DNA from 2 places in the Paenarthrobacter sp. NPDC091711 genome. Region 1 is predicted to be linked to the other one. Evidence: predicted binding sites of a transcription regulator. Region 1 holds the regulator's gene; the other holds the start of a gene.
The links. Region 1 encodes Rex, which represses fermentation and respiration genes when NADH is low (regulators of the CRP and FNR family bind a similar motif). Its sites were predicted from a motif close to CTTGTGAANNNNTTCACAAG; they were not measured.

Region 1 (3,319 bases):
GTCGTCCTCATGTGGCTGCCGAATTCGCAGCTCTGGTTCAAGGCAGTGAAGGGCCAGGTCTAACGCTGACGCAGCTGCCGCCGTCGTGCGTTGTCGGTGGAAAAACAGTCTGAAGGCCGCGGTTGAATCCTCCGGGATCCCGCGGCCTTCATCATGAAGGCGTAAGCCCACATGATGATTTTTCCCGTCAGCGTGAAATACCTGCGTGTGATCGTCTGCCGCAAAAGGACCCGGGAGGTACGGTGGTAGCAGAACCACGCTGGGGGCAGGGTCATTTTGCTGATCCCGGCGGCCGCACAAGCAGTCGAACAAGCAAAGGAATGCCATGAGCAACCCTCCGTACCCGCCGTCCAACCCGGGCGAGAACAACCAGCCCGAAACCAGCGGCTCCCAGCCTTCTGCACCGCAGCCCCCCGCACCCCAGTACGGCCAGCAGTCTCCCGGTCAGCCCGCAGCTCCGCAGTACGGCCAGCAGTCTCCCGGTCAGCCCGCAGCTCCGCAGTACGGCCAGATGTCCCCTGAAGGTCAGCCTCCGGCGGCTCCGCAGTATGGCCAGCAATCCCCCGCTGCTCCGCAGTACGGTCAGCAGACCCCCGCTGCTCCCCAGTACGGCCAGCCTCCTGCGGCCCCGCAGTATGGCCAAGACACCAACTGGCCGAGCCAACAGCCCGGACCCACCACCGTGCCGCAAATGGTCAACATTGCTTTCTGGCTGATTGTTGGCGCCGCGGCTATCTGGCTCATCTCCATCATCATTTCCATCGCAGCCATCAACGACCCCGCGACGCGGGCCATGTTTGAGGACCAGATGGCAGCCAGCGGTGCGGGTGATATGAGGTTCGAGGACCTTCAAGGTGTCTTTGTGGGCATCATGGTAGCTGTCGGAATCATCGGGGCCGGGCTCTACGCCCTGGTTGCCCTTAATGTGCGCAAGGGCCGCAACTGGGCGCGAATCCTTGGAACAGTGCTGGCCGCAATCTCCATCTTCATGCTGGTGCCGCTGAGCCTCGCCACGCTTGCCGCGCTCCTGGGAATTGCCGGAATCGTCCTGCTGTACCTACCGGCGTCGGCTCCTTACTTCCGTAAGGCGCAGCCCTTCGGCAACACGTACCAGAACCCCTACGGCCGCTGAACACGCAGGGACTCCCAACACACCACGCGGGCGCGGACCCGGCGAAGGCTAAACGGCCTGACCCGGCGTCTGCGCCCGTTGTGCGTGGTAGGCGAGGATCTGGAGCTCGGTTGCCATATCCACCTTGCGGAGGTTGACGTGCGGGGGGACCTGCAGCAGCACCGGGGCGAAGCTGAGGACGCTCCGGATCCCGGCGGCAATGACCCGGTCACACACAGCCTGGGCCACGGTGGCCGGCAGTGCCAGCACCACCATGTTGGTGTGGGTCCGTTCCAGGACCCGTTCCAGTTCAGCGGAGTCACTAACCCGCAACCAGCCCACCTCGTTGCCGATCACCATGGGGTCGGCGTCGAAAATGGCTACGACGTCGAAGCCGCGGGATTCGAAGCCGCCGTACCGGGCAAGGGCTTTGCCGAGGTTACCGGCGCCGACGATCGCGACCTTCCAGTCGTGGGTCAGGCCGAGGGCCGCCGCGATGTGGCGGCTCAAATACTGGACTTCGTAACCGACGCCGCGGGTCCCGTAGGAGCCGACGTAGGAGAGGTCTTTGCGGAGCGTGGATGAACTGACGCCCGAGGCTTCCGCCAAGGCTTCAGAGGAAACCCGTTCAACGCCTTCGGCCAACAGAGAGTTCAGTGCGCGCAAATAGAGAGTCATCCGGGCCACAGCCGCGGGCGGGATCTGCTTTGTGGCAGGTTCGTTGTCCCCGGTTGTTGCTTCCGGGGACGGTTCCAGCGCAGTCACGGTACTCTCCATTGCGTCGCTTTGTTGTTCCACTCTATGACCCTCGGCCGGACTCAACAAAAGCCATTACTTGCGGGTAGTTCCACCCTCAGCCCTCCATGGCTTTCTTCAAGGTCCGGGTGAGCCGCTCTTCGTCGATCTTCCAGAAATCGCGCTGGATGCCGTCCACCAGCACCACTGGAATCTCCTCTGCAAACCGCTCCTGCAGTTGGGGGTCGCCGTCGATCTTCTGCTCGGTCCACTGCACGCCAAGACTTTTTGTGACGCGCTCGACGGCGGCACGCGCCGCCGTGCAGAGGTGGCAGTCAGCTTTAGTGAGGAGAACGACGTCGGGAATAGCCATGTTTCAAAGGTACCGGCCCAACGCCGCCTCACATCTCACACCCTTCCCACCACGCGCTCTCACATCCGTGCCCCACCCAGCTGCTCTCCCACATGCCACGCACCGGGGTGACAGCGCACGCGTCCTCAACGCCGGCCCCGGTGATTGACTAGACTCAAGGCATGCCCGAGGAGAAGAACGCCGCCGTGGTCGCAGATGCCTTGGTGCAGCAGGACGCCGTACAGAGGGACGCGGCCAAGAAGGACATCGCCCGGAAGTATGCTGGCGAGGCCGCTTTCTTCGACGTCGACAACACGTTGATGAAGGGTGCAAGTCTCTTCCACGTGGCGCGCAAGATGTACGAGCGCAAAGCGTTCACGCTTTCCCAGGCCGCTGGATTCGCGTGGAAGCAGTTCAAGTTCGTCATGCGGGGCGAGAACATGGAAGACGTCCATTCGGTACGCGACTCCGCCCTGACTCTTGCAGCAGGTATCACCGTTAAAGACATCAAAGCCCTGGGCGAAGAGGTCTATGACGAAATGATCGAGTCACGGATCTGGCCGGGAACCAAGGCGCTGGCAGAACAACACCTTCGGGTTGGCAGGAAAGTGTGGCTCGTGACGGCCACGCCCATCGAAGTGGCCACCGTTATTTCCACCCGGCTCGGCCTGACCGGCGCACTGGGGACCGTCGGCGAGGTGGACGACGGCGTGTACACGGGAAAGCTTGTGGGCGACATCCTGCACGGACCCGCCAAGGCAATCGCGGTCCAACTCGTGGCAGACCGCGAGGGGCTGGATCTGGACCACTGCTGGGCCTACAGCGACTCCGCCAACGACATCCCCCTGCTCACCATGGTGGGACATCCCGTGGTCATCAACCCGGACGCGAAGCTGCGCCGCCATGCCCGTGAAAACAATTGGCCCGTTTACGATTTCCGTTCCGGACGCCGCGCCGCAACACTTGGGCTCAAAGCCGCGACCGTCGGCGGAGCCGTCTACGGCCTGTGGCGCGGATTCTCAAAGTTCCGCGGCCCCCGCCTCTAACGCTCTCTCACATCCCACCCCCTTCAACCCAACGCTCTCTCACATCCCACCCCCCTCAACCCAACGCTCTCTCAC
Region 2 (3,319 bases), on a different contig from region 1:
CACATGAATCCAGCTGAACTTTTGTGTTCCCGGTCCCATGTGCCCGCCCAAGCCAAGCCGGGCGAGGTTCCGGAACGGACCCATCACGCCACCGCCGGGTCCCAGCACAATCGCGATGCGGAGCGGCACCTTGCGGGTGGCAGGGATATCAGCCGCAGCCAGTTCCTCTTCCCAGGCACGGGCCACGTCTACGGAGAACCCATGGCCCAGTTCGCCTGAGGCCTCCGACTGCGGGTGGTCTTCCGCGTGCCGGTAGATGGTGCCGGTACTTGAGTTGATCCACGTCCTGGGAGGTTCGGCGCACGCAGCAACAGCCAGGCCCAACGTCCGCGTGGTCAGAACCCGGGACTCCAGAATTTCCCGGCGATGCCGATCGTCGTAGCGGCAATTCACGGACCGTCCGGCGAGGTTCACCAGCAGTTCGGCGCCGTCCAGCGCTTTGGTGATGGCGCCGTCGTCGTTCCATTGCGCGTCAGCCGAAGCGCCACGCCCAACGGTCCGTACCTGCCAGCCTTCTTCAAGAAAACGCTGCTTGAAGTAGCTGCCAATGAAGCCGCTCGCACCTGCGAGAACCACAGTCCGGTGCATCACGAGTCCTCCTTGACGTTGCGGACGAGGCCCAGGACGTCGTCGAATACCTTGCTCACGCCGGGGATTTTCGCCAGCGACAAGCCGCGCGCCACCAGTGGAGCCGCGCCGTCGATCAGCTTGCGCGTGCGGCGATGCTCCTCGGATTTGTCGTACACCCAGAACAGTGCGACGCCCATGTACGCCAGCCACAGCAACTCAGGCAGGTCGCCGCGCAGCTTCTTCGCGACGGCGGGGGAGGAACCTTCGACGGCGGACCGGAAGATCGCGAGCGAAGCCTCGCGGGCGGCGGTGGACGCCTCACCGAACGGGTTGACGGGCGACGACGGCCGGATCGCCGTCGCGATGAAGTCGGAACCGAACTGGTGGTACGGCGCCATGACGTCGACGCCGGTGTGCAGCACTGCTTTCAGGCGGCCAGCGAGATCCTGAACCCCTTCGAGGGCCTGCGCCGCGACCACTGCGTGTTCATCCTGCACTTGGATGTACAGCTCCTGCACGAGCTCGTCCTTGGAAGCGAAGTAGTAGTAGGCGTTCCCCACGGATACCCCCGCCTCCTGCGCAATGGCACGCATGGTGGTTTTTTCGAAGCCGATTTCGCGGAACATCTTCAGTGCGACGTCGGCCACGAGTTGGCGGGTCTGTTCACTCTTTGCGGCCATGCCATGCTCCTCACGGAATGTTTTGAACGTGTTCAAGAATGAGTATGCCATTATTTCTGAACGTGTTCAAAAGGGGAGGTGATAGAGCGTTGGCCTCAAGCGCGCGGGATGTGAGAGAGGGACGGCTTGAAGCACGCGGGATGTGAGCGAGCGTTTGGGCGAAGGGTGGGACAATGGAACCGGTGCCGGGCCGGATGCCCCACCAACCACAGTGCTAATACAGCGGGGCGCCACAATCAGGGAGCCTGCGCGAACCACTACGAAATGGATGACCCATGCCCTCGCCCTCAGGCTCCAGTACCTTGAGCAAGCCCGCGCCGCGCTTCGCGTCGATCGGCTCCCCGTATTTCGGCATCATGCTGGCCATCATGGCCGTGGTGCTGATCCTGTCCAACATTGGCGCTTCCAAAGGCGTGGTGCTCGGGCCGATCATCACGGACGGCGGATTCTTCCTCTTCCCCATCGCCTACATCCTGGGCGACGTGATGAGCGAGGTCTACGGCTTCAAAGTTGCACGCAAAGCGATCATCACCTCGTTCGCTCTCTCGGTGTTCGCGTCGCTCTGCTACTGGATCATCATTGTGCTGCCCGGCTTCAATGACGAGTACGGCACGGCCAAGCAGGCTGCCATCGAAGGTGCGCTGGGACCCGTCCCGCAGATTGTCCTCGCCTCGCTGTTGGCCTTCCTTGCCGGGCAGACCATCAACTCCTGGATCCTGGTGAAGATGAAGGCCCGCACCGGCGAGAAGAGCCTGTGGGCACGCCTCATGGGCTCGTCCGTGGTGGGCGAATTCGTGGACACCCTGATCTTCTGCAGCATCGCGGCGTCGGTCATTGGCATTACGGACGCGGGCTCATTCCTGAACTACGTCCTGGTTGGCTTCGTGTACAAGACCGCCGTGGAATTTCTGTTCGTCCCGGTCACCGTGCTGGTGGTCGGCTGGATCAAGAAGCGCGAGCCCAGCTACGGGGTAGCCGCGGCGTAGGAACTCGACGCGAAGGGTCAGGAGTAGTACCGGCCCAGCGTCTCCGCTTTGAACTCGAAGAAGTCCCCGGATTCGATGGCCAGGCGGGCATCGTCCACCATCTTCACCACGAAGCGCTCGTTGTGGATGGAGATCAGGGTTGCCGAGAGCATCTCCTTGGCTTTGAACAGGTGGTGGATGTAGGCGCGCGAGTAGTTCACGCAGGTGTAGCAGTCGCAGCCATCCTGTAGTGGCCCGAAATCGTTTTTATAGCGCGCCCCGGACAGGTTGAACCGGCCAAAGGGAGTGTAGAACGCCGAGTTTCGGGCCACGCGGGTGGGGGAGACGCAGTCGAAAGTATCGGCGCCGTTCTCGATGGCGGTGAAAATGTCGTCCGGCTCGGAGATGCCCAGGAGATGCCGGGGCTTGTTCTCGGGGAGTTCCTCGTTGCACCACCGCACGATGGTGCCCAGGTTTTCCTTCTCCAGTGCCCCGCCGATCCCGTAACCATCAAACGGCATGGCTCCGAGGTCCTGGCAGGCTTTGCGGCGCAGGTCTTCGTACTGGGCGCCCTGGATCACGCCGAACAACGCCTGGTAGGGCTTACCCACCCGGGATGCAGTCAGGGAAGCGTGCTCTTCCAAGCAGCGCAGGGCCCACAAACGCGTCCGCTCCAGGGATTCCTCTTGGTACGCACGGGAGTTCTGCAGGGTGGTCAGCTCATCGAAGGCGAACATGATGTCCGCGCCGATCCGGTGCTGGACCTGCATGGAGATCTCAGGGGAGAAGCGGTGCCTGTCCCCGTTGAGGTGCGACTTGAACCAGACACCGTCGTCGTCAATGTGTGCCAGCCGTTCCTTGCCCGGAGCCACAGCATCATCAGGTCCGGAGCTGTCCACATTCTTCATGTCGATGACCTTCTTGAACCCCGAGCCCAGGCTCATCACCTGGAATCCGCCGGAATCGGTGAAGGTTGGCCCGGACCAGTTCATGAAGGAACCCAGCCCGCCCGCGGCGTCGAGGATCTCCGGCCCGGGCTGGAGGTAGAGGTGGTACGCGTTGGCCAGCACAGCTTGGGCGCCGAGGTCAGCGATGGACTCGGGC

Region 2: the regulator Rex is predicted to act here: its motif matches at 1,304-1,323, upstream of ACIQH5_RS12445 (queuosine precursor transporter).

What each region holds. Positions count from the first base shown of each region.
Region 1 covers NZ_JBIVTF010000002.1:510,088-513,406, forward strand. Annotated here, with positions in the region: gene ACIQH5_RS05675 (hypothetical protein) at 1-63, shown strand, start outside; gene ACIQH5_RS05680 (hypothetical protein) at 326-1,132, shown strand; gene ACIQH5_RS05685 (redox-sensing transcriptional repressor Rex) at 1,181-1,888, opposite strand; gene ACIQH5_RS05690 (glutaredoxin family protein) at 1,965-2,219, opposite strand; gene ACIQH5_RS05695 (HAD family hydrolase) at 2,381-3,244, shown strand.
Region 2 covers NZ_JBIVTF010000007.1:45,243-48,561, forward strand. Annotated here, with positions in the region: gene ACIQH5_RS12435 (TIGR01777 family oxidoreductase) at 1-588, opposite strand, end outside; gene ACIQH5_RS12440 (TetR/AcrR family transcriptional regulator) at 588-1,250, opposite strand; gene ACIQH5_RS12445 (queuosine precursor transporter) at 1,526-2,236, shown strand; gene tgt (tRNA guanosine(34) transglycosylase Tgt) at 2,254-3,319, opposite strand, start outside.